One region of the Brevibacillus jepli genome, then DNA from elsewhere that is predicted to be linked to it. Evidence: riboswitches for the same ligand, from Rfam matches in the RefSeq annotation. Region 1 holds a riboswitch; the other holds the start of a gene.
The links. A riboswitch is a leader RNA that binds a small molecule or an ion and turns the genes downstream of it on or off. The one in region 1 is predicted to bind S-adenosylmethionine.

Region 1 (12,440 bases):
CAGATTAAGTGAGAGTGAAGCAGCAGGCGAGATTTGCACCGTGTCCCGACCGCAAAGCGAAACCGCTTGTCCGTCTTGGGTATCCGGCTGCAAAAACGAAAACTGCTGCTGCCCGCATGTTGGACAGTCGTCCCGGCGAGCATTCACTACCCTGATTTGTTGATGGCGGTTATGCCAAATCTCAAAGTGCTCCAAATTCGGATTGAGCTCGTCGGTGGCGCCCACTAACAGCTTGAAGGCTTCGGTTGCCTGATAGGAGGCGACGATGTGAATGATCGGCCCAATGACGCCAGCCGTATCGCATGTCGGCATCTCCCCTGGGTTTGGCGCTTCAGGGAAAAGACAGCGCAAGCAAGGCGTGATCCCCGGTCGAATAGCCGTGAACGTCCCGGTCGCACTCACTGCGCCACCGTACACCCACGGGACGCCATGCTTGACGCAAACATCGTTCACGAGATATCTGACTTGAAAATTATCAGTTGCATCCAGAACGAGATCTACGTCTGCGAGCAACTCCTCTGCATTGTAAGCAGTGAGGTCTGCAACAATCGGTTCGATCGTGACGGCCGAGTTGATTTTCGACAGCTTGGCGTGAGCAGCGATTGCTTTTGGCAAATGCTCGGCTGCATCGGATTCGTCGTAGAGCATTTGACGCTGCAGGTTGCTCGGCTCCACGAAGTCACGGTCAATGATGCGGACAAAGCCTACGCCGGCACGGACCATATGATTGGAGAGCACCGTTCCGAGAGCGCCCATTCCGACGATAGCGACACGGCTTTGTCCCAGCTTGTCCTGTCCACTGCGCCCGATCGGATGAAACAATATCTGACGGGAATAGCGAGTATCCAAGGCGTTACTCCACCTTTCCTTCTGGCATCGCGAGAGGATTCCAAGGTCCTTGCTGATGTCCTTTCCATTCGCTGCCGTCTTCCCACATTTCTTTTTTCCAGATGGGAACGATTTGCTTTAGTCGCTCGATTGCATAGCGGCCAGCTTCGAACGATTCATTGCGATGCGCTGTGGCAACGGCACAAACAACAGCAATCTCTTCCACAGCCAAATTCCCGATACGATGATGCATCGCAACTTGAGCACCGGGCCAGCGTTCCTCGATCTCTGCTGCGACCTGCTTCATTTTTTCAACAGCCATGGGGGCGTATGCTTCATAGGACAAGTACACCGTGCGCTGCCCATGCGTAAATTCCCGAACGGTTCCGACAAAGGTAAGGATAGCTCCTGCGTGGGGATTGCTCACCAAGCGAACGAGCTTGTCTGCAGAAATAGGCTCTTCCGTAATGGCAAAGCGCGGGTCTTCTTCTCCGCCGCTTACAGGTGGCAAAAGGGCAATTTCATCACTTGCTGCAATGACCTGATTTTTCGCCGCATATTCATGATTGATCGAGACAAAGCAACTGCCCAAGAGCGCAGAGAGCGCAGGATATTCTTTTTCCACTGCTTGCAGAAGATCGCTAACGGTCGCGCCTTCGGATAGGGTCAACTGTACTTCCCGGGCATTCGCACGCTCGGCGAGTCCGGCAAATAACAAGATCGTAATAGTCAAGACAATACCTCATTTCACATGGATAAACTATTCTCTAGGCTAGACGATATCATAAACCGATAAAAGTTGCCAATGAATAGGGCGCTCCAATCTGCTGCCATTACTACGGGGCGAACCCTTCCTGACTCACATAGATCTGATCCGGAGGGAAAACACGTAGCAGCCGTTCATAGACGATCTGATAGGCGGAAGGATCATACCATTGCTGTAGACCAAGCTGTTCATAGAGAGCGGGAATGCCGTTTCTTTTTGTTCGCTTACCGCCGCTGCCATCTCCCATATAAAAATCGTCCACACAGACACGTGTTACCAATGGACGCAATATCTCCGGGAAAGATTCACTGCTTGGCAAAACAGGGGCAATCGTTGCTTGAGTAGGGATGCCAGCTTCAGCCAATCGCTGAAGTGCTTTTAACCTGGCTTGGATGGGAGGAGCTTGCGGGCTAAACTGCTTGCGAATCTCCTCCAGATCGGTCTCGATGGTCATGCTGACGCGCACACGATCTCCAAGCCGAAGAAGCAGATCAGCATCCCGCCAAACCAATGGACTTCTCGTCTGGACCAACAAAAAATCTGGTGGATTCTCTACCATGACCTCGAGCATAGACCGCGTTACCTTTTCTGTGTGTTCGATAGGCTGGTACGGGTCTGTGCTCGACGACATGAAGATGGTTACCTTTCCTTTTTTCTTTGCCCGTGCTAATTCCTTCCGCAATAGATCAGCGGCTTGCTGCTTAATGTCGACCCACGTGCCCCATTCCTCGTTGCGAAACAAAGACACGGGCATTTGCCGAACATAGCAATAAGAACAGGCGAAAGAACAGCCTGTATATGGATTGAGCGAATGGCTGTAATCCGCAAGAAATCCGCTTCCTTTATTGAGCAGTGTTTTCGGGTTCTTATAGGAAAGAATACAATTCAAGCTGTGTTCCCTCACTTTGCATCATGAAAAATGATCCCCAAGCTATAGCGTGTGCCAGACGTAATCGTGCTGACACCGTGCCGAAGCGTGTTTTTATAGTGGCCGCGTGTTCCTTTTACAGGACGATAGGACGTTGGGAAAATAAGTCCAGCGCCTTGCTCCAAGGTTATCACATGTCCTCGGCTCTGTGCCCGCGGGCGTTGCTCCATCAGCAGAAATTCTCCGCCTGTGTAGTCCTTTTCCTTCTGATTTAAGGCGAAAACCACTTGAAACGGAAAGAACACCTCGCCGTACATATCCTGATGCATACAATTGTAGCCGCCTGCTTCGTATTTCAATATCAATGGAGTGGAGCGAAGCTGACCCTGTTCGTGACATTGCGTCAAAAATGCAGCGAGAGTAGCAGGATATATCGGCTCTTGTCCAAGCAACTCGAGCCAACGATTCGCAGTCTGGGCGAGCATCGGATAAAAGCCTTCGCGAAGCTCTTGTAAAACCGAGGGAAGAGGAGCCTGATAATAGCGATACTCCCCTTCACCAAAGCGGTACCGCGCCATCTGAATCGTATTGCGAAAAAAGTGATCCTGTCCGTATGTCTCAATTATTTCCTCGCAGGCGGACGAGCTTAATAAGGAAGGAAATACTGCATACCCTTGTTCGTCCAGCTCCTGATGAAGCGAATTCCAGTCCAGTGCAGCAATCCTTTTTGTCAGTGGCTTAGACATGCTTCACACTCCGTTTTGCGTCGTCACTACTCTTTTTCTCCAGGTCCAGCAGTGTTGTTTTCATTGGCAATCCTCCCCGATAGCCAGTCAGCGAGCCGTTTTTACCGATAACCCTGTGACAGGGGACTGTAATAAGTACCGGATTGGCACCGATTGCAGCACCAACAGCTCGAACAGCTGCGGGTTTTTTCATGATGGATGCAATATCGGTGTATGAGGCAGTTTGCCCATACGGGATTTGGCGCAGTGCTTCCCAGACAGCGAGCTGAAAAGGCGTTCCAGACAGATCACAATCGATAGAAAACTGCTCACGTGTTCCTTGCAAATACTCGATCACTTCATTCATAAAAGGCTGTAACCGTTCTTCGTCATGCCCCAAACTACTATGGGGGCGATGCTTCATTACCCACGCTTCCAATTCCTCAAATGGCTGATTGACAGAGCCGACATAACAAAGGCCGGCAGCCGTTGCCGCCAAATAAATGCCCCAATCACCATAGGTCAGCTTTGCCCAATACACGGTTTGATTTTTCACCCAAACGCCTCCTTCGAACTATGTACGCACAGTATACCTCCAGCGTCTCTTCTTCGTACGTTTTTGGGAGTGGATGAGCAAGATAACGAAACAATGTCCTCTATCCTCTACATTCCCATTGCTTTTATCCAGCGGCGGGAGTAAGGTAGGAGAAGACAGAGGAGGAACGATGCTAGTATGACTGATCAATTAACGCATTTTAATGAACAAAATCGAGCGCGCATGGTGGACGTATCTGAGAAGGACGTCACAAAACGGGAGGCTGTAGCAGAGAGCCAAATTAGCATGAAACCCGAAACTCTCGCCCGTATTAGAGAAGGAAGAATCGAAAAGGGCGATGTGCTCGCAGTTGCTCAGGTAGCAGGTGTCATGGCTGCCAAAAAGACGTGGGAGATTATTCCGATGTGTCATCCGCTGCCATTGACTGGCATCGATATACAGTTTGCTTTTGTGGATGAAACGACGCTAATGATTTCGGGAACCGTGAAGACGACCGGGAAAACAGGCGTCGAGATGGAGGCGTTGACAGCGGTCAGCGTAGCTGCATTGACGGTTTATGACATGTGCAAGGCTATGGATAAAGAAATGATTATTGGTCCGACCAGCCTGCAATTGAAAACAGGCGGAAAAAGCGGCGATTTCCGTCGGGGAGAGAAGTAGGCTATGAAGCAAAAGTGGGAATCTTATCCAAGCAGCATTCGTCTACTGGCGATTGCTGCTGTCATTTTTTCTACCGGAATGGCATGTATTTGGCCGCTTGTCACGATTTATATTCACAATCATCTCGGAAAGCCGCTGACCGTAGCCGGCTTCTTGTTGCTTTTAAACCAAGGCTCATTCCTGATCGGTAGTATTATCGGCGGGATGATGTTTGACCGCTGGGGCAAAATGCGTACGATCATTGTCGGTTCCATCGGCGTTATTCTAATATCGATCGGTTTAGGGCTTACGCAAGATTTTACAACTTATGTTGTACTTTTGCTGTTGAATGGACTGTTCTACGGATCACTTTCTCCTGTCATGAATGCATTGGCAGTTGTCCTATGGCCTGAGGGCGGGCGCAAAGGAATCAATTTGATTTATGTCTCCCTCAATGTGGGTGTGGCTGCAGGTTCTGCTTTAGGCGGTTTCCTGGCAAGTGTTTCGTTTGCTTGGACGTTTTTCGGAAATGCGATCTCACAAGTGATCGTCCTGACCATGTTCATGCTCATCTTGCCTCGTCAGATACAAATGGCGGAACAACAACGGCAGAACGCGACGACTGGACAAAGTACAGCTGAGCAGGCAACGGGCGATGTGTTACAACAACCACAGCAAGAGACCAAGGTAGTATGGGGAGCCTTGCTGTTATTATGCGGAGGGCTATTGATTAGCTGGATTGTCTATGTACAATGGACGACAGTACTGTCAACCTACATGCAAACCTTGGGGATTTCCCTTCGCCAATACAGTTTGTTGTGGACACTAAACGGCGGGTTGATCCTGTTTGGTCAGCCGTTGATTGCGTGGGTCATTCGACGCTTTGCCCGCACGCTTAAAGCACAAATGCTCTTGGGCGCTTACATTTTTGCCTTGTCCATGCTGATCCTGTCGCAGTCAACGGTTTATGCGGGCTTTGTGGCTGGCATGTTCATCATGACGTTGGGGGAAATGCTCGTTTGGCCAGCGGTGCCAGCAGTAGCTGCACAGTTTACGCCAGCGGGACGAGAAGGCTTCATTCAAGGGCTGATTGCAGGGACTGGATCAGCAGGACGTATGCTCGGACCATTGCTAGGCGCATTCATCTTCCAGTCGTTTCATGCGCAGGGACTGCTGTTCGTGATGGCAGGCTTGTGTCTGTTGTCTGTCGCATTCTTTGCCTTCCACACTTCTTTTCAAAAAAGAAGTCATCAAGCGCCGGTACAGAATCAAGCATCTTGACACGGTTTACGTGCTCAAGTAGTATGATATAGATGAAAAAACAGTATATTCCGTGTGTTTGACTTATTGAGAGAGGTGGAGGGACTGGCCCTATGAAGCCCGGCAGCGGATCTGTTCCATACGATGGACAGATGCTGTGCCAATTCCAGCAGGATATTTTCCTGACAGATAAGGACGTGACCCAGCTGATCTCCCCCTTTTTCTGTATGGAAAAAGGGGGTTTTACTGTATTGGGCCGAAGAAAGGAACTGAAGAGACAGATGCGCATCCAACCCTCCGACATGATTGATCGACTTCCTACCCAGTTTTTTGCGACCTTGGTGGCAAAAGTAAACAAGGTCATTGCACAAGGCCATGACGTCATTAACCTGGGGCAGGGCAATCCCGATTTGCCGACTCCACCACATATTATTGAAGAATTACAGTTGCAAGCAACGCAACCACTCCATCACAAATACCCGCCGTTTCAGGGACGTGTAGAACTGAAGCAGGCGGTGGCTCATTGGTATAAACAAGAATTTGATGTGGACCTCGACCCCGAGGAAGAAGTAGCGATTTTGTTTGGCAGCAAAACCGGGCTCGTGGAGATTTGTCAAGTACTGATGAACGCAGGCGATGTGGCACTGGTTCCAGATCCAGGCTATCCAGACTATTGGTCAGGGGTTGCCGTCGTAAACGGACGCATGGTCATGATGCCGCTGAAGGCAGAAAATGATTTCTTGCCAGACTACAGCCAGCTCTCTCAAGCTGATTTGGATCGGGCGAAACTGATGTTTCTTAACTATCCGAACAATCCGACAGCGGTTAATGCACCGATCGAGTTTTATGAGGAAACGATTCGTTTTGCACGTAAAAATGAAATTGTGGTCTGCCATGACTTTGCCTATGGTGCGATCAGCTATGATGGGAAAAAACCAGTCAGCTTCATGCAGGTTCCGGGAGCAAAAGAGGTGGGCGTAGAGTTTTACACCTTGTCCAAAACGTACAACATGGCAGGCTGGCGGGTCGGAGCCATGGTAGGGAATCGCGAGCTGGTTCGTCTGATCAACCTCATTCAGGATCATTATTTCGTCAGTCTGTTTGGAGCGGTACAAATGGCTGCAGCCAAGGCCATGACTGATTCTCAGCAGTGCGTTCGCGATCTCGTCGCAGTCTACGAAAGCCGCCGCAACGCCTTGTACTCCCATCTGCATCGAATTGGCTGGCAGGCACCGCCGTCTCAAGGCTCTTTTTTTGCGTGGCTTCCTGTACCAAGCGGCTTCACGTCGATCGAATTCTCTGATTTGCTCTTGGAAAAAGCGCATGTCGTCGTAGCGCCAGGAAATGGCTTCGGGCCGACAGGGGAGGGCTACGTCCGAGCGGCGTTGTTGTCGAATGAAGATCGTCTCGCAGAAGCGGTCCAGCGGATTGAGCGGTTGGGGTTATTTACGAAAACAAACGAATAAAGTGTTAGATTGTAAGCGCAATAGAATTAAGCTAACAGCTACAAGGGCGCAGCGATGGAGCCGATCCATCGCTTTTTCTACGGAGGCAATTTACTTTGAATAGGAACGAAGAAAGGGCATTACTTACATGGAAAACGTATCCATTCAAGATAAGTTGGAATCAAAGCCCCCAGCATTATTAAGTCAAAGACTGGTAGTCCCCAAAGAACACTATTAGAAAGAAGAATGAAAGCTTTAGAACTAGCTGTTCAAGCGATTGACGAACTTTTCACTAAATAACTCGTCAGTCTAATTCTATATTTTCATCGAACAACTAAAGGCGAGGCAATTTGGCCACACTACCCTACAAATGGAGTGTGGCTTTTTTCTTCTAGAATAAAAATCATTCTCATTGTTGACAGATAATGATTTTCATTATACGATGTGATTGTTAATGATAATTAGTCTCAACGAGAGCAGGAGGGTACCATGCGCTATCAGATTAACGGTTACACGGATATGTATACGGTGATCGCCAACGAGCGTAAAATCGGCGGAGCCGTTGAAGCAGGCCAGATTCGCTTGCGGACGGGAGAAGTTTTCGCCAATGCTGTTCTCACTCGTTTGGAAATGTCAGGTGCGCATTTTTGCTCGATCGGCTTTGTTACAGAAGAAGGCAAAAGACTGATTGTCCATGTGGATGATATCAGCATGATCGCTGATGCACGTCACGTCAATGTATGTGAGCTGACGAATGAATGCATGCGAGTGGAGAAATCCGCAGAGAGACTGAAGCGATTGAAGCGTCTCTGTGAGTTGAATGAAGGCAGCTGTACACCGACATTCCAGGAAGAAGCATTGCTTTTGGCAAACGATATCGGAATGGATGAAGCGTCTACTCATGTAGATCTCTCTTTCCTGCCACACACAGAAAAACCGCGTGTGTTCCGCATCGCCTAGGTTATATAGCTGATACATATTGACCCCTTTTCGTCATAGGCGAAGAGGGGTTTTTTGCATGCATATCGCCAAGAATAACGATTGAACAACCGCTCGACATAGTCAAAACCTATCCGCTCATAGCTAGCAAGGATTGGACATAGCAGATCGACAGTGATAAAACAAGGATAAGCAAAATCAAGGGGGAACGGAACATGGAGTACTCATTCTCAAAATCTGTCGAAGCTCTATCCTCCTCGGCTGTCCGGGAAATCTTGAAGCTAACCCAAGGCAATCAAGTGCTCTCGCTCGCTGGAGGACTGCCAGCAGAAGATTCTTTTCCAATCGCAGAAATGCGTGAAGCGTTTAATCGCGCATTCGATCAAGGGGCAAAAGCCCTTCAGTACGGCTTGACTGATGGATATTTGCCGCTTCGTGAGTGGATTGCCTCCCGCATGAAGCAAAAGCATATGAATGTTGGCGTAGATAATATGATCATCACAACAGGATCTCAGCAAGCAGTTGACTTGTTGTGCCGTGTATACTTAGACGAAGGCGATGTCGTTCTCGTCGAAAACCCTACCTATCTGGCTGCGGTTCAATTGTTCCAATTCCGTGGAATTAAGGCCATTCCTGTAGAGGGCGATGCTGATGGGATGGATTTGGAAGATCTGGCGAAAAAAATTGCCCAGTATCGTCCGAAAATGGTGTATGTCATTCCTACCTTTGCGAATCCGACAGGAAAGGTATGGAGTCTGGAACGCCGTCTCGGCTTGCTTCGTCAATGTAAGGCGCAAGACATTCTCATCCTGGAAGACGATCCATATGGCGAAATCCAATTCGAGGGGAAAGCACCGTACCGCTCCATATTCTCACTGGATGAGCATCCGACCGATTCCTGTGTGGTGTACACCAGTACATTTTCCAAAATTGTCGCGCCAGGCTTGCGTACCGGATGGGCCATTGGAGATACCCGCGTGATTCAAATGATGGTGAAGGCGAAGCAAGCAGTTGATTTGCAATCGAGCACAATTGACCAGTACGCCCTGTATGAGCTATTGTCTTGCTTTGATCTGGAGAACCATATTGAGAAAATCCGCGAGTCCTACAAGGCGCGGATGGAATGGATGCATGAGCTCTTGCTCGCCCAAAACTGGGAAGGCGTACAGTGGGAAAAACCAAGAGGCGGGATGTTCCTCTGGGTGAATCTACCGGAGCATGTGGATGCAGAGAAGCTGTTGGCCCGTTCCGTACAGGAAGGTGTTGCATTCGTACCAGGCAAGCCGTTTTATGCCGCCGAGCCACAGGTCAACACGATGCGTTTGAACTATACGCTGTTGAACCGGGAAGACACAGAACTGGCGATTTCTAGATTGGGCAAAGCATTCCACGCCTACAACCAAATGCTTGTCGCACATTCATAAAAGCAAGACGTGAAAAGACAACCACTCATGAAGAGGGTTGTCTTTTTCTGCGTCATCTGTTCTCCCGTTGTGTACGATCCAGCCATTCATTCACGAGTTCCGTAAACAGATGCGGCTGCTCAATCTGCAAGTTGTGGCCAGCACAATCAAGTGCGGCAAATGAAGAGCGGGGATAGCCTTCGATGATATCCCAAATATCTTTATAGCCGACAGAATGATCTTGTTTGCCTACGACAAAAAGACTCGGGTGGAGGAAGGGGGCAGTATCTAACGGGAAGGAGACACCGTACGCCTGTCTGATTTTAGCCAGAAATAACGGGTCAGACAGCACATAGCCGTCGATAATCTCTTTTTGATAGCGATCCCACGTATATTCGGTTGCCACTACTGCCATCGATTCAAACTCCGCTCGTTCCTGCTCACTCAGCTTCTCCCAGAGTGAAGACTCTTCTACAAGGACGGGTTTATCCGGCAGTGTGCGTTTTTCTTTATCAGGAATAACATTGGGACAGATGAAAAGGGCTCCTTTCACTTGATCCCGGCGCTTCTCGATAACCGCTCGTACAAGATATCCTCCGTACGATTCCCCAGCAATCAAGAAGGACTCTCCTGGAATGATCTGATCAATGAACGCGAGGACAACTGCCAAAATATCGTCCGTAGTGTTGATATGCTTGTAGTTTTCCGTTTGTCCCATTCCCGGTAGGTCTATGTAAAGACGGCGATATCCAGGGCGTTCCTCAAAAATCGGTTCCATACAACCAGTCATGCAACGGTGATCAAGCGAAAATCCGTGAATCATCACAACAGGGAAGCCAGTTCCGATATCCTCATAATAAAGGTTGACGCCATTGACCTCACATCGCATAAATAAGCCTCCTAACATCATTTGTGTCAGATAGTTTCGATGATTCGGAACGTACGTTCTTATTGTAAAACACACCCATAACGAGAATCGTCAGTGGGTGTGCTTAATAACTTTCTATTCTTCTGTTTCTTCCAAGGTGCAAATGGCGCTAGGACGTTTGATCCGCAGTACAACGCATTCATACACACGGAACAGACTGTTCATTTGCTCGTCCCCGAGGAATGCAGAGTCGAAGTCTTCTGCAATAGCCAGGTCGAGATTGTGGCGGCCAGTCGCTACCAGAACGCCGGAACGACCCTTAATGGTAGGGGATTGGAAGACACCATCTGTTACGAGATTGCGTACATGCTCGATCTCAAGCACGTTGGTGCCTTTGTGCACACGATGCAAGAGAGAGTAGAGCTCAGGAGAAACGACCAGTGCATATGGACCGCTATGGCCCATTTTCAACAGCTTGTTGCGCGCTTCCACGATATCAGCAAATGCGTTGCCAGATTCCATCCAATCACTCTTCAGATGGGTGAGGCGGCCTTTTACGTTCATCAGACCTGGGAGATCAAACTCCTCAGCACCGTTGAAAATCAGATCGTCTTCCATCAGTGCACTGCCAGAAGCAGCATTGGCTGCCGCGCTCATGTCCAATGGCATGCCCAGTGTGCGTGCTTGGGCAACATCGCGCCAGTACAGCATGAAATCCTTATACAGAATCGGGATTGTCATGCTGACACGACGGCTAGGCTGTGTCATTTCCAACGATTCTCCGCGAAGGGAGAGACCACCAAAACGAGATTCTTCATATACATCGTTCGTAATGGTTTGGATACCTTCACCCAATGGTCCATAAATATCGATAAAACGGCGTCCTACCAGCTGGCGGCGAGCCATATCAATGACAGTTGCGTCCAACTGGTTCCATTCTTCAGTCGTCAAGGGAGAGTCCGGGTATTTACGAAGCTTGTCCATTGTGTAACCTCCATGTCATTTCAGGATTTACGATTCATTACATTCCTTTCAAGCTGCCAACTGTCAGTCCCTTTTTACCAGAAACTTCAGGTGCGGAATGCTTGATCACGGAAGCGACACCGTGAGGAGCGGAAGCCGAAGCTTTCAAATGGTCTACCTGATGAATATCGTGGCCCTCATCGTGATCAGTGAGATCAGGGTGAGTCGCATCAGAGAATCGTTGGCTCATGTTCGCCATGATCTCTTTTACCTTCAAATAGTCTGTATGAGTCTTTTCACGCATGCCATCCAGGAGCTGACGTGTTTCGTCATCCTTGAATTCATACAGGGAGAGCTCCAGATGCTCGCGGAAATTGTGCAGTCCAAATCGCTCGAGATTCACATCGGACAGCATTTGCGAGAGGTCGCGATCACTCAACTGATCCAGGCTTTTTTCAGCGGACACCTTCTCCAAGTAAGGAACCAACTCCTGCAGGCGGCCCATGCGCTGTTCTTCTTCTTCCAAAATGTGATGGTAGTAAAGCCGGGTATGCTCGTCCGTAGCCGCATCGATAATCGGCTGGATAACGCCCATGAAGCTGTCGATATAACCTCTGGTACGATCAAAAATGGTGTGCAGCTGTGTAATTTCTTGCACCCTACGCCACCTCCTCATTCACAATCTATTTTCTCATTATACAGTTGGAAAAAACAACCGGGCAACACCTATGTACATTTTCCTATTATTACGAAGAATTCGTTGTGGTGCTATTTGGAAAAGAGGCTAGAACGCTTGAGGGCAGAAGCTTTGTGAACGGCTTAGTTTCTAGTTTTGTTTTTTTACAAAAAAGTTATCATGGAGAGTATTGTCAAAGTTAATTGGGAATGATAATATTTATCAATAAGAGTGATATTCATTATCAATTAGCAAACTGAGAAGAAAACATAAATCCTACATTCACCTAAATTTAAGGAGGTAACAAGTTATGTCATCCATTTTAGTTATTGGCGGAGATCGCCTGGGGAATATTATCGAATTGCTGCAAGGTCAAGGATTCAAGGATATTCATCACGTAACAGGACGGAAGAGCTCGCAAACCGGGGTGAAAATTCCTGCAGGCATCCACATGATTCTGGTGCTGACTGATTTCGTCAACCACAACTTGGCCAAAACTGTGAA
Region 2 (12,440 bases), on a different contig from region 1:
CGAGTCCGCTTTGACGATGACCCTGCCTTTTTCCGTCTCAACGTGAAAGAGTGTGTCTGAGCCAAGAATTTCTCTGGATACCACCTGACCTCGTGCATTCCACTGATCTTCACTAGAGATGGTAGAGACAGAAGCAGGCAGCAAAGCTGCTTTTTCCGGGCGGAATCCCCACAGATGCTCACTCTTGCCTTCCGCCGAAACAATGTTCATCGCCGGAGAACCGATAAATTGGGCGACAAACAGATTTTCCGGCTCCTGATACAAGTCCATCGGGGCAGCTACTTGCATAATGTGCCCATCATTCATGACGACGATTTGATCGCCCATCGTCATTGCCTCTACTTGATCATGTGTTACGTAAATGAAGGTGGTACCCAGTTGCTTGTGCAGGCCAGTCAATTCCACTCGCATCTGATTCCGCAGCTTCGCATCCAGATTGGAGAGCGGTTCGTCCATCAAGAAAACCTTTGGCTTTTTCACCATCGCACGAGCGAGTGCGACACGTTGCCGCTGACCACCTGAGAGCTGAGACGGCTTTCGTTTGAGATAGTCTGATAAGCCCACGATTTCTGCGATTTCTTCCACCAGGACCTGACATTCTTTTTTCGAAGTTCCTCGATTTCTCAGGCCATAAGCGATATTGTCGTACACGTTCATCGTTGGGTAGAGCGCGTAATTTTGAAAAACCATCGCTACATCGCGCTTACCGGGTGGCAAATGGTTCACCGTTTGATCACCGATATTGATCTTGCCACCAGTCACCGTTTCCAGCCCCGCGATCATCCTGAGTGTGGTCGATTTCCCACAACCGGACGGACCTACCAGAACCGTAAAGGAGCCATCCGGGATGACCAAATCAAGGCCCTTGACCACGCTTTGGTTCTGAAAGGTTTTCGTTACCTGCTCCAACACCACTCGTGCCATCTTTTTTATTTCCCTCCTAGTGCCTTTGCGGCCAGCATTTCCGTAACAAATGCCTCGAAGTCGGCGTAGCGATAATCCGGTGTGGCGTAGAGCCATTCCTCTTGTCCGTACCACTCCAGCACAACAGACTGAACACCAGCGCCTACTGCAGCCAGTACATCATAGCGGCTGTCTCCGATCATCATGGCTTGCTCGGGCTGTTTACCGAGCGCCCCCAGTGCTTTTTGTACAGGTTCGGCTGACGGCTTGCCTCGCGATACATCATCGACGGTGACAATTGTCTCAAACAGATGCTCGATCCCTGCCATCTCCAGACCAGCCATTGTAAACTCTCTCTGCTTGTTCGTCACGATCGCAAGCTGATAGCCTGCTGCCTTCAGCTTCTCCAGCCCTTCTCGAATAAACGGAAAGAGTTTGACATGATCTTCATGATGCTCCCGTACGTAGGCGAAGTATCTCTTCAGCACTTCTTTTTTGTCAGGAACGCCTGCTGCGGTGGCCACTGCCGCCAAAAAATCATCAAACGATTCGCCAAAACGAGCGAGCAGCTCTTCTCTGCTAAAATGCCCCGGAGCGTACTGCTCTGCCGTAAAAGCTACGGCGTCCACGACCGCATCCCGACTGTCCAGCAAGGTCCCGTCCAAATCAAATAACAGCGCTTGAATCATGCATGAAACACTCCTTCCACAATAGGGGACTTCCGACTGAAACGGCCGTCGCTCCATGCTGCAATACTTCTTCCATCTGTTCCCGCTTGCGAATCAGCCCACCTGAAATGATCGGGGTATCGATCACGCTCCGAAATTCTTCGATAAACTCCGGCAGCATAGCAGGCATCAGCTCTACTGCATCAGGCTGTGTATCCTGCAAGGAAGTTAAGCCTGACTTAATCGAGTCGCTGTCTACCAAAAACAAGCGCTGGATCGTCAGCAAGCCTTGCTTTTTCGCCAGCTTGACCAGTGTGTTGCGCGTCGTCACGATTCCGTCTGGCTTGACGTAATGCGCCAGAAAAGCGATGCCTTCCCGGTCATGGCTGATACCGCCAATCCTCTCCAAATGCAAAAATACAGGGATATGCTTCGTCTTGAAGAAATCCACGTAGCCTTTGATCACACCGATATTGCCTACCGAGAGTACCACTGCACTCAAGCTTGCTTCTGCCGCTTTTTCCAGGTACTTCGCTTCTTTTACGGAAGCGATCAGCTTGTATTGTGCCAGTCTTGCCTGAAATTGTTCCTGGTTCACTCGCTTAAGCCTCCTTTGCCCAAGACAAAAAAACCTGCGACATGACAATGCCAAAGAACTCTCGATGAAAGTGCTTGGAAAGGCTGTCGGGGGTTTCTCCATGGCTCCAACCGAAGGGATGTGTTCACTTGTTACTTTGAATGGTACTGCACGAGCGTTAAGGAAGCTTAAAGGGAATGTTAAAAATGGGAAAAGATGTTGTTTAGGTATGGTTTACATGTGGCTGTAGTGGCGGGGAGGAAACAGGAGAAAACGCTCAGCTTCTTGTCCCACCCGCTGAGGGATTCACTGCCCGACTCCATGCAAAAAGCGAAACCGCGTCCAAAGTAGTCCTCTCAGGATGTGTTTCAGAGGTGGACGCTTAAGGGCGTGTTTCGCTTTTTGCATTCCGTCTCGGGCGGTGTACCAAAGATCTTCGCTTTTTTCTCCTGTTTCCTCTACGAGCTTTCCGTGTTATTAAGCCTGAAAAGATTGCAGAACGTAATCAGTTACGACAGAGAAGAATATTTCCAGACGTAGCGACTTGTGGAGTCCGACCGAGCGGAGAAGGGATTCGCGGACAATAGAAACGCAACGTGCCCATGCAACGTAGCGGCTACCACTTATGCGTTTCCCCGCGAATCCCTTCGGAGCGGGCAGTGCACTCTCCCAATTGGACGGAGCCTGGAGCCTAGTCTGGAAATATTCTTCTCCCCACTACAGCCACAGCTAAAAAAACACCCAGAACCAATCCGTTCTGAGTGTTTCTCTAATGTTCGTTACGAAACCGCAATGACTGCATCCAATGCGATCAACGCTTCCGCTTCAATAGCTTTTGCCATGACATCTGTGTGCGGGTTATACGAATCGAGCAGGTCTGCATCTGCATACCCGTCAATCGCCAATATAGAGCCTGCCTTCATGCCACGAAGTGCCCCAATGACGAAGAGAGCGGTGTTTTCCATCTCGACAGCCAATACGCCAGCTTTTTGGTACAGCTTGTGTGGGAACTCTAGGACCCCACTGTAAAAGACATCGAGTGTCAGCGTAATTCCCTCGACTACCTTCAAATCAGATGCGTTCGCACTCGCTGCCTGTACTAGCGCATCCACAACATGACGATTGGCGACAGCCGGGAAGCCTGCGGGAACTAATTGGCTGGTCAAGCCGTCCTGACGAACCGCTGCGGAGCTGATGACAAGGCTGCCTGTCTCGATTTCCTTTTGATAGGACCCGGCAGTTCCTACGCGAATGATGACCTGAACGCCGCCCTTCGCCAGCTCCTCGAAGCATACGGCTGCTCCCGGCGAGCCTACGCCATGGCTCACTACCGCTACCTCGACGCCTTTCCATGCACCCGCATAGCTGTGGTACTCGCGATTTTCCCCGATTTGACGATGACCGTCCAGCTTAGAAGCAATCAAGGCTGCACGTTTTGGATCGCCGCATACGATGACGCGTTTTGGCAGTTGCTCTGGATCTACCTTTAGATTCGTCAACATCTCAATCGAACTCCTTTTTCTCCCACTCATCCTCTGGGATCGGCAATGCTTCACCGGAGAACCGCTCTTCGCGAAACGGGTCTGCGACCAAGTGAAAGCCATTTTGCTCCCAGAAGCCGGGCTTGTTTTCGGTCATAAATTCAATTCCTCTGAGCCACTTCACGCTTTTCCAGAAATACAGATGAGGAACGACCAGGCGAAGCGGCCAGCCATGCTTGTCCGTCAGTCGCTCTCCATCAAAAGAATGGGCCAACAACACATCATCGCGCTCCAGATCAGCGAGCGGCACATTGGCGGTATAGCCATGATCACCGTGCAGCATAACGAAGGAAGCTCGCGGAGTCACACCAATCGCCTGTAGAAAATCACGAAAACGCACACCAGTAAACGCATTGTCAAAACGGGACCAGCGCGTCACGCAGTGAATGTCGCTCGTCACCGTCACCTGTGGCATCGCCATAATCTCTTCGTAGCTGAGTGTCACTTCCCTGTCTACCTCTCCGAAAACGCGCAGTGTCCATTCGTTCATGTCATACACCGGCACGTCTCCCTCATGCAAAATAGGAAAGCGCTCTGTCAAAATTTGTCCTGGCGGTAATCGTCTGGCAAGTCCCGGTCCCACTGGGGCAGGTACCTTCATTCTTTTGATCCGATCTGCCTTGTTCAAATCGCATGTCCCCCTGTCTTCGCTGTCAAAATGTACCATGAATTAGCGGGTGCTCTGCTGGTTGGTGCTTCCGATATGACTCTTGTTCTTCAAGAAGAACATCGCGGCAATCGTCAGCACATATGGCAGCATCGCAGTGAACTGCGTCGGGAGTGAAAAGCCCTGCAAACGAATACTAAGCGCATCCATCAACCCGAACAAAAAGCTCGACGCCAAAATGCCCAACGGATGCGACTGCCCCATCATCATCGCTACCAGCGCGATAAAGCCCCGGCCAGCCGTCATTCCTTCTGTAAACATCGTAACTTGCCCCAGTGACAGCTGCGCTCCTGCAATCCCGCACAAAGCGCCACTCATCGCAATCGCCAGCACCTGAAGTCCCGTCACCCTCAGACCGAGAGTGCGTGCCGCTACCGGATTAAGACCCACTGCGAGGACGCGGAAGCCCGTAACCGTCCGATAAAAGAACACATACAACAGAATCGCAGCCAAAAACGCAACATACACGAGCGGCGAATGACCAGAGACAATGCCTCCGATGACAGGGATATCGTGAATGATCGGAATCTCGACGGTTGGCAAGCCAGCCATATCCTTATCGTAAAACGCCCCTTTGACACCAAAGATCGCCCGCAGTGCAAATGTCGTCAACCCTAGCGCGAGAAAGTTAATCGCTACACCGACGACGATTTCGTTAGCCTTTAGCTTGATCGTCATATAGGCAAATAAGAGCGAAAAGACAATACTGACCAGCGCGGCAATCAAAACGGCCAGAAAGAGATTCCCGGTAAAGTGATTGCCGACAATCGCGGAAAAGGCACCGACCAGTACCAATCCCTCCAGACCGACATTAAAAATTCCGACACGTGCGCAGAGCGCTCCACCCAAAGCTGCCAACAAGATCGGCGTGACCATCCGAATGGTAGAACTGAGGAGGGACCAATCAAAGAGCTCCATGTGATTCCCCTCCTTTTGCCTTCCGCTTTTTCCACCAGTCGTAGCTGAACTTGGCAGAGATGAACAAAATCAACACAGCCTGTATGACGCTTGCTAGCTCCAGCGGCACGTCCGTATTGCGCTCCACTCCCATGGCTCCCGTCTGAAAAGCAGCAAGAAGGATCGACGTCACAATGATGCCAAGCGGATTCGAGTTTGCAAGCAGAGCTGCCATCAAGCCCGTCCACGCAAACCCCGGAACAGTCAGGGCACCGTCCACGAAACGATAGTGCGCCCCCAATACCTCGACGGTTCCCGCCAAGCCAGCCAGTCCACCACTCGCGAACATCCCGGTCAGCATCACCTTGATTCGATTGATTCCCCCGTATTGGGCGAACAGCGAGTTTTGTCCGAGCATCTTCACTTCATAGCCAAAAGGCGTAAAGCGAAGCACCCAAAACAGCACGAGAGCCGCGATAATCGCAAGTAAAAATCCTGCGTGTACACTCATCCCGGAAAACAGCTTTGGCATCCAAGCGCTTTTCTCCAGCATGACTGTCTGTGCCAGTGCCGCAGAACCCGAGCGATCCCGGAATGGCTCTGTCACCAGATAGCTCGCAAACAATACCGCGATATAGTTGAAGAGCAACGTAGAGATGAGCAACGGAATGCGATACCTGGCTTCCATAAAGCCCGGCAGCAAAGCCCAGAATCCGCCTACCGCCATTCCTGTGAGAATAGCCGCCACTATTTTGATCATTCCCGGTGCTGGCAAATAGATCGCGACCAAAGCAGCACTGACGGCACCGAGCACCATTTGCCCTTCCGCCCCCAGGTTGAACACCCCCGCGCGAAAGGCAAGGGATAGTCCCAAGGCAATCAGCATGATAGGCGTAGCTCTCGCAAGTGTAGAAGTAAAGAAATAAAAACTGCCAAAGGCCCCCCTCCACATTTCCTGATAGGTGCCCACAATCGATTCGCCAACTGCAGCAATGACCAGCGCCCCGGTCAACAACCCGATGACGACAGCCAAGAACGGCTGAACCAATGACTTAGATAGCTCTTTGATTGCTGCCATGAACGCTTCCTCCCGCCATTATCACGCTGATTTTTTCTTCGGTTGCCTCCAGGCGTGACAGCTCTCCTGCAATTCGCCCTTTATACATGACCAATATCCTGTCAGACAAGGCGAGAATTTCGGACAACTCAGAGGAGACTAGCAAGATCCCGTCTCCCTGATTGCGTTTTTCGATCAGTGCCTCATGGATGTACTCCATAGCACCAATATCAACCCCACGAGTAGGCTCAGCCGCAATCAAAAACGGGGTTTCCTGCCCCAGCTCCCGCGCTACGATCAGCTTTTGCAAATTTCCCCCTGACAGATTTCCTGCCAGCTCCTGCAGCTGTCGAGAGCCTGTTTTGATGGCAAACTGCTCCACCCAGCCTTTTACGACCTGACGGAATTTATCCCGCAAAACAACGCCGCGGCGGCTGTACGCAGGCTTTCTCTGATAGCCCATCAACGCATTTTCCTCGACACTTGAGAGCTTGGCCGTTCCCCACAGATAGCGATCCTCCGGTATATGCGCCAAGCCGGCATCCCGAATGGTAGCGACTGATTTGTTCGTCACGTCCTTGCCGCCTAACCGTACCGTTCCCTCCTGTGCCGCTCGCAGTCCGCTAATCGCTTGCAGCAGCTCGGATTGACCATTCCCGGAGACCCCGGCAATCCCTACGATTTCTCCGTGATGCACGGTAAAGCTGACTTGGTCGAGCAGCGTCTGCTTCTCTCGTACAGTGAGGTTCTCCACCTGCAACAGCGGGCCTTGATCCAGAGGAACCCGCGCAGAAAGCTCCTGCAATTCACGTCCGACCATGAGTCGTGCCAAATCTTCCGCGTTCGTCTCATCCCGCGAAACGGTTCCTGTCACTTTGCCCCCACGCAGCACTGTTATGCGGTCAGCTACCTCCATGACCTCCTGCAGCTTATGCGTAATCAAAATGATGCTTTTGCCGCTCTCCGCCAGGTTTCGAATCGTTTGCAGCAGATCACGTACCTCCAGCGGAGTTAGCACAGCGGTCGGCTCGTCCAGCACGATAATATCCGCGCCCTGATACAAGACCTTGAGAATTTCGACCCGCTGTTGCTCACCAATCGAGCAATTCGACACCTTTGCCTGTGCATCGATCGGAATGCGGTACTGTTCACTGAGCGCCCGCACCTTGTCTACCGCGTCTGCTCTTCGGAAAAAGCCGGCTTGCTTCGGCTCGTACCCGATCACGATATTTTCCGTCACACTGAATTCGCCAAAGAGCATAAAGTGCTGGTGAACCATCCCGATTCCGTTTTGAATCGCGTCCTCTGGTCCGCGAAAAACAACTGGCTTGCCATGTAAGACAATCTCTCCCGACGTTGGCTGCTCCATGCCGTACAGCATCCGCATCAGTGTCGTTTTGCCCGCTCCATTTTCCCCGACAATCGCGTGGACTTCTCCTGCTGCCAGTGAGAACGACACCTTGTCGTTGGCGGTAAACTCTCCGTATTTCTTGGTCATGGCCCTCATTTCCAAGCGATCGGTCATTCCCACTCCCTCATTTCTGTGTGTCCTTTCATGAAAATGGAAGACCGACTACACAGCCGTAGTCGGTCACATCCATCACTGTGCACAAGCTTTTTTACGTGCGTGTTTAGAATTTGTCTGGTACTTTGCGGGTGCCCGCTACAATCTCATCGCTGATCGCTTTCACCTTATCCACTACTTCTTGTCCAATAAAAGCGTTCAGAGGAGATTTGCTCTCATGCGTCACAAAGGTTACACCCACGCCTTTTTCCTTCAAGCCGTACGTGACAACACCTGGTTTAAACGTGCCTTCCACAAAAGACTTCACCGTTTCATAAGCTGCTGCGTCGGTTCCTTTCAATTGGGACAGAACAATATGCTCTGGATCGATCGTCGTACGGTCAACGTCCTGACCTGCTGTATAGAAGCCTTTTTCTTTTGCCGCTTCGAAAACGCCGAGGTCGCCTACTGCTGCTGCACCGTTAATGAAGTCAGCGCCTTTGGAAGCTTGCAGCAATGCCAATTCCTTCGCTTTTGCCGGGTCAGTGAAGCTTCCTACATAGTTCACCATCAGCTCTGCATTTGCATTCGTCGCTTTCAAGCCCTCTTCGAAGCCCACCGTCCATTTTTTCAGCTGCGGAATATCGAGAGCAACGACCATTCCCACTTTGTTTGTCTTGGTTGCCAAGCCTGCTGCTGCTCCCACCAGGTAAGCCGCTTCCTGCTCACGGAAGGTAACACTGCGAACATTTGGCAAATCGACTACGGTATCAATAATCGCAAATTGGCGGTCTGGATTTTCTGTTGCTACTTTTTTCAATGCATCCTCTGCTGTAAAGGAAGAAGTGATGATCATATCGTAATTTTCTGCTACCGCTACACGCAAATTCTCTTCAATCGCTCCATGGTCGGTAGATTCAATGGTTTTCACTTCTGCGCCCAGCTCTTGTGCAGCCTTCTTCGCACCCTCATCCATTTGTTGGAAGAATGGGTTCACGCCGATTTTCTCGGGCAAAATCAAGGCAATTCGCTTTTTCTCAGCGCCCTCTTGTCCTGCTGCCTGCCCCTCTTGTTTATCTGCAGGTGCATTTGTACCGGTTGAGCACCCTGTTGCCAATACAGCGAATGTTGTTAATGCCAGCAATAACTTCTTCATGATGTATCTCTCCCCATCCGAACTTTACGTTTTTCTCTATCCTATTAGGTAATGTACGGCTTTTTACCCAAAAATTCAATACTATTTACGAATATTATTCAATAAAACTAATTTATTGTTCGTTTATTTCTCCTTTCCTTTGCTTGCTACAACAAAAAAACTCTTCCCGGAGGAAGAGTTTGCGTACGGTGCCGTTCTCTTCCTCATCTGTCAAAACCATGGTACAGGTTTTGCAGGAATTGGCACCTTTCTGTTCATGCATACACATGTCCAGTGGTTGCCGGGCATCATCGGGCCAGTCCCTCCGCCGCTCTTGATAAGGTAGGTGAATATATTTAGTTGGAATGGAATTCATTCTAGCAGAATGGTTCGAAAATGCAATTCTTTTTTCTCAATTCCAAACACTTTTATAAGTTAATCAGGTTTAAAAAGTCGTCTTTTCAGCACCGAGAAATTGGCGAGAACCTGTTTTTAAACTACCTCTTACTGGTTTACGTGAAAGGTTTGCTGGAGACGATGAGACAAAGTATTCAGCTCGCCCAGCTCTTCTGTAATTTCACGCACTTTTTGATGCTGGTTTTCTGCGGTGGCAAATAGCTCTTCTAAGTTGGCTACAGATTCTTCGGTCACGGCCGTGATGGTCGACATCTCGATCGCGACTTCCCCGGAGCGTACTTTTACCCGGTCCATGCTGGAGCTTACTTGATCAGCCGCTTCCAAGAATGCCATCATTCCTGCACGTACTGCTTCAATCGATGCCACAGTTTTCACGGCCAGCTCGCGACCTTTGGCAACGGAATTCTCTCCATTGCTCATATGGTGTACCGCATTCTCACTTTCCTGGTGGAGTGATTTGAGAATATCCGTAATCTCTTGTGTAGCTGTCGAGCTTTGTTCTGCCAGCTTGCGCACCTCATCCGCTACAACAGCAAATCCTCGCCCATGCTCACCTGCGCGAGCTGATTCAATGGCCGCATTGAGCGCCAACAGATTCGTTTGTGTCGCGATCTGGTTAATGGCACCGACAATTTCCTCCACGCGATTCGCCTGTCGATTGAGCTGATGAATGGTAGAGGCTGCCACATTGACCGCCTGCACAATTTGCTCCATCTGTGCGGAGAGCTCGTTCATCATCGTGACGCTTTCTGCCAGACGACGGTTGTTTTGTTGCGATTCTGTTTTCATCGCGTTGGTCTGTGTCGTGACCGCCTCGATTTCCTGGTCAATGGATTGAACCTCTTCCTCGATCTTAACGGTAGAATTCGCCTGCGATTCCATCCCTGTGGCGACTTCCTTGAAGGCAACCATCATTTCATCTGTATTGCGCTTCGTTCCCTCCGCATGCTCATGCACATGATCGCTTGTACGATCAAGCTGCTCCGTCATTTGCTGGATGTTCATGAGCATCTCGCCAAGACGGCGCTCCTTCTCTTCTGCTTCTTGCCTTGCGTCGTGAGCTTTTTGCAAGGAGGCTTGTCCGGCGAGACACAGATAGGTGAGTCCCCCCACCATCATGAGAATAGCCACAATACGCAGAACCAGATTCAGTTCTGTGAATTCACCGCTAAAAATCTCGTATACGCCCGAATAAAACCCACCCATTGTAGTAGCGATCAGAAGAATTCCCGTAAATACGACGAGCTTCCAATCCAAATAAGCAGCCATGAAGCCCATTACGACAAAGGCGAGAAAGGCAACCTCAGGGTAAGCTGTGAAATGTTCGAAGGAAGTAGCATAATACATGAGTCCTACTGCCACAAGATAGCGAATGACCGTACTGTCTCTGCGAATGAAGTAATACGGTGACACGATAAGAGTGATCAGCAATCCTAGTGAAGTCAATTCCCAGAAGTTCTCATCAATCTGATAGGCAATGAGTCCTGCCATCCATAAATGATTCCATAGGATAAAAATCATAAAGCCTTCTTTGTCAGTCAAGGTATTGCGAATCAATTGAATCATAATTGCCCCCCTTTTTCTGGTAGTAACTGTTCAACAGACAAAAGACCTGTTACTTATGTATCGGATTCTCCCCCCATTATATAGCCATTTTGTTGCCAAATTTGTGAAAAAAGTAAGAACAGCCAAAAACAATTGCGAATAGGCTATTACCACATCTCATATGTACAGGAGGCAACGGGAGAAAAGTGGAACTCAATCAATTGCCAGCCACTGTGCTGACACGGACGATTAGCCGTCCGAACACGACGATTTACTATCCGCAATTGGCGGGGCTAGCCAATCAGCAAGCGGAAAAAGATATCAACCGGGCGATTTATCAAACGGTGCAAGGCTTAATTCACGAGCAGCAACGGGTCCAGGTACCGGGAAATACGCAAATGCAAGGAAGCTACGAAATCAAAACAAACGAGCGCGGCATTTTCAGTGTCGTGTTGAACAACTACGCCTACACGCCGCAAATGGCTCATGGCATGACCTTCCTCGGTTCCATAACAGCAGATATCCAGACAGGCAAGCTGTATACGCTGCGTGAGTTATTCAAGCCAGGAAGCGATTACGTCAAGGTGATTTCTGAAAACATTAAGCGTCAGATCAAGGAAAGAAGCATCCCGACACTAAACGGATTTACTTCAATTAAACCAGACCAAGATTATTACCTCGCCGACAAAGCGTTGGTCATTTATTTCCAGTTGTACGAAATCACTCCTTATTATGTTGGCTTCCCCATGTTTCCCATCTCGGTATATGAGCTGGAGCCGCTCATCAATGAAAAAGGTCCGCTTAGCATTTTGTCCGCGGACTAGTGTTCCCCCGTATTGATCAGCCAGGTGAGTGTCTTTTGTTCATGACACTTGTCTGGTTGTATTTGTGTCAGAAAATCCATTTTTTCGCCATCGAATAAACATTTACTTATATGTCTGGAACTGCTAGTATGTTAATGTACATATTTACTTAAGCAATCAAGTGTACGATATATCGGACCAGCTTTCCTGGAGGTATATATTCATGCAATATTATGGTCATCGAATTAGCCAAACAGCAAGAATATTCAGTAAATCATTGAATGGGATCATGGCTCCCATGGGATTATACAGCTCACAATGGGGTATTATTCTTTGCTTGCACTATCGTCAATCGTTAACACAGGTTCAATTGAGCAACTACCTGAATGTAGAAGCACCGACGATTACCCGGACACTCACCCGGCTGGAGGAGATGGGCTGGATTATTCGCTCAGAGGGCGATGACAAGCGTGAGCGCTATGTTTCCTTGTCTGCGCAAGCAATCGAACGGTTCCCGGAATGGCTGGAAGCTGCCAAAGAACAAGAGCAGGTCGCACTCCGCGGTCTTGATGAAGAAGAACTGGCTACCTTTAACCGCGTATTGAAGAAAATGAACGAAAACTTGAAGCCGTCTTCGTAGGACATAATAAATGACTTCGCCCAACTTCTGTTGCTGGTGAAGTCATTTTTGGTTAGCCATTCTTTTTCGTACTGCTGATTATTTCA

Region 2: linked by a shared signal. The riboswitch ahead of AB1L17_RS22035 (BMP family lipoprotein) and the one ahead of AB1L17_RS09640 (pyridoxal phosphate-dependent aminotransferase) in region 1 are both predicted to bind S-adenosylmethionine.

Annotation. Positions count from the first base shown of each region.
Region 1 is NZ_JBFEFW010000007.1:68,211-80,650, reverse strand. Features, by position in the region: gene AB1L17_RS09675 (ThiF family adenylyltransferase) at 1-849, opposite strand, end outside; gene AB1L17_RS09670 (molybdenum cofactor biosynthesis protein) at 854-1,561, opposite strand; gene AB1L17_RS09665 (SPL family radical SAM protein) at 1,665-2,483, opposite strand; gene AB1L17_RS09660 (2OG-Fe(II) oxygenase) at 2,495-3,208, opposite strand; gene AB1L17_RS09655 (methylated-DNA--[protein]-cysteine S-methyltransferase) at 3,201-3,743, opposite strand; gene moaC (cyclic pyranopterin monophosphate synthase MoaC) at 3,921-4,403, shown strand; gene AB1L17_RS09645 (MFS transporter) at 4,407-5,663, shown strand; SAM riboswitch class I at 5,724-5,838, shown strand; gene AB1L17_RS09640 (pyridoxal phosphate-dependent aminotransferase) at 5,924-7,108, shown strand; gene AB1L17_RS09635 (hypothetical protein) at 7,577-8,047, shown strand; gene AB1L17_RS09630 (aminotransferase-like domain-containing protein) at 8,242-9,450, shown strand; gene AB1L17_RS09625 (alpha/beta fold hydrolase) at 9,503-10,318, opposite strand; gene AB1L17_RS09620 (family 1 encapsulin nanocompartment shell protein) at 10,433-11,281, opposite strand; gene AB1L17_RS09615 (IMEF encapsulin system ferritin-like cargo protein) at 11,319-11,918, opposite strand; gene AB1L17_RS09610 (DUF2325 domain-containing protein) at 12,247-12,440, shown strand, end outside.
Region 2 is NZ_JBFEFW010000022.1:83,421-95,860, reverse strand. Features, by position in the region: gene AB1L17_RS22075 (ABC transporter ATP-binding protein) at 1-924, opposite strand, end outside; gene AB1L17_RS22070 (HAD family hydrolase) at 930-1,592, opposite strand; gene AB1L17_RS22065 (glycerol-3-phosphate responsive antiterminator) at 1,570-2,169, opposite strand; gene AB1L17_RS22060 (nucleoside phosphorylase) at 2,928-3,650, opposite strand; gene AB1L17_RS22055 (sulfite oxidase-like oxidoreductase) at 3,652-4,317, opposite strand; gene AB1L17_RS22050 (ABC transporter permease) at 4,360-5,274, opposite strand; gene AB1L17_RS22045 (ABC transporter permease) at 5,261-6,331, opposite strand; gene AB1L17_RS22040 (ABC transporter ATP-binding protein) at 6,306-7,835, opposite strand; gene AB1L17_RS22035 (BMP family lipoprotein) at 7,942-8,970, opposite strand; SAM riboswitch class I at 9,171-9,293, opposite strand; gene AB1L17_RS22030 (methyl-accepting chemotaxis protein) at 9,454-10,932, opposite strand; gene AB1L17_RS22025 (PdaC/RsiV family protein) at 11,118-11,735, shown strand; gene AB1L17_RS22020 (MarR family winged helix-turn-helix transcriptional regulator) at 11,938-12,354, shown strand; gene AB1L17_RS22015 (hypothetical protein) at 12,407-12,440, opposite strand, start outside.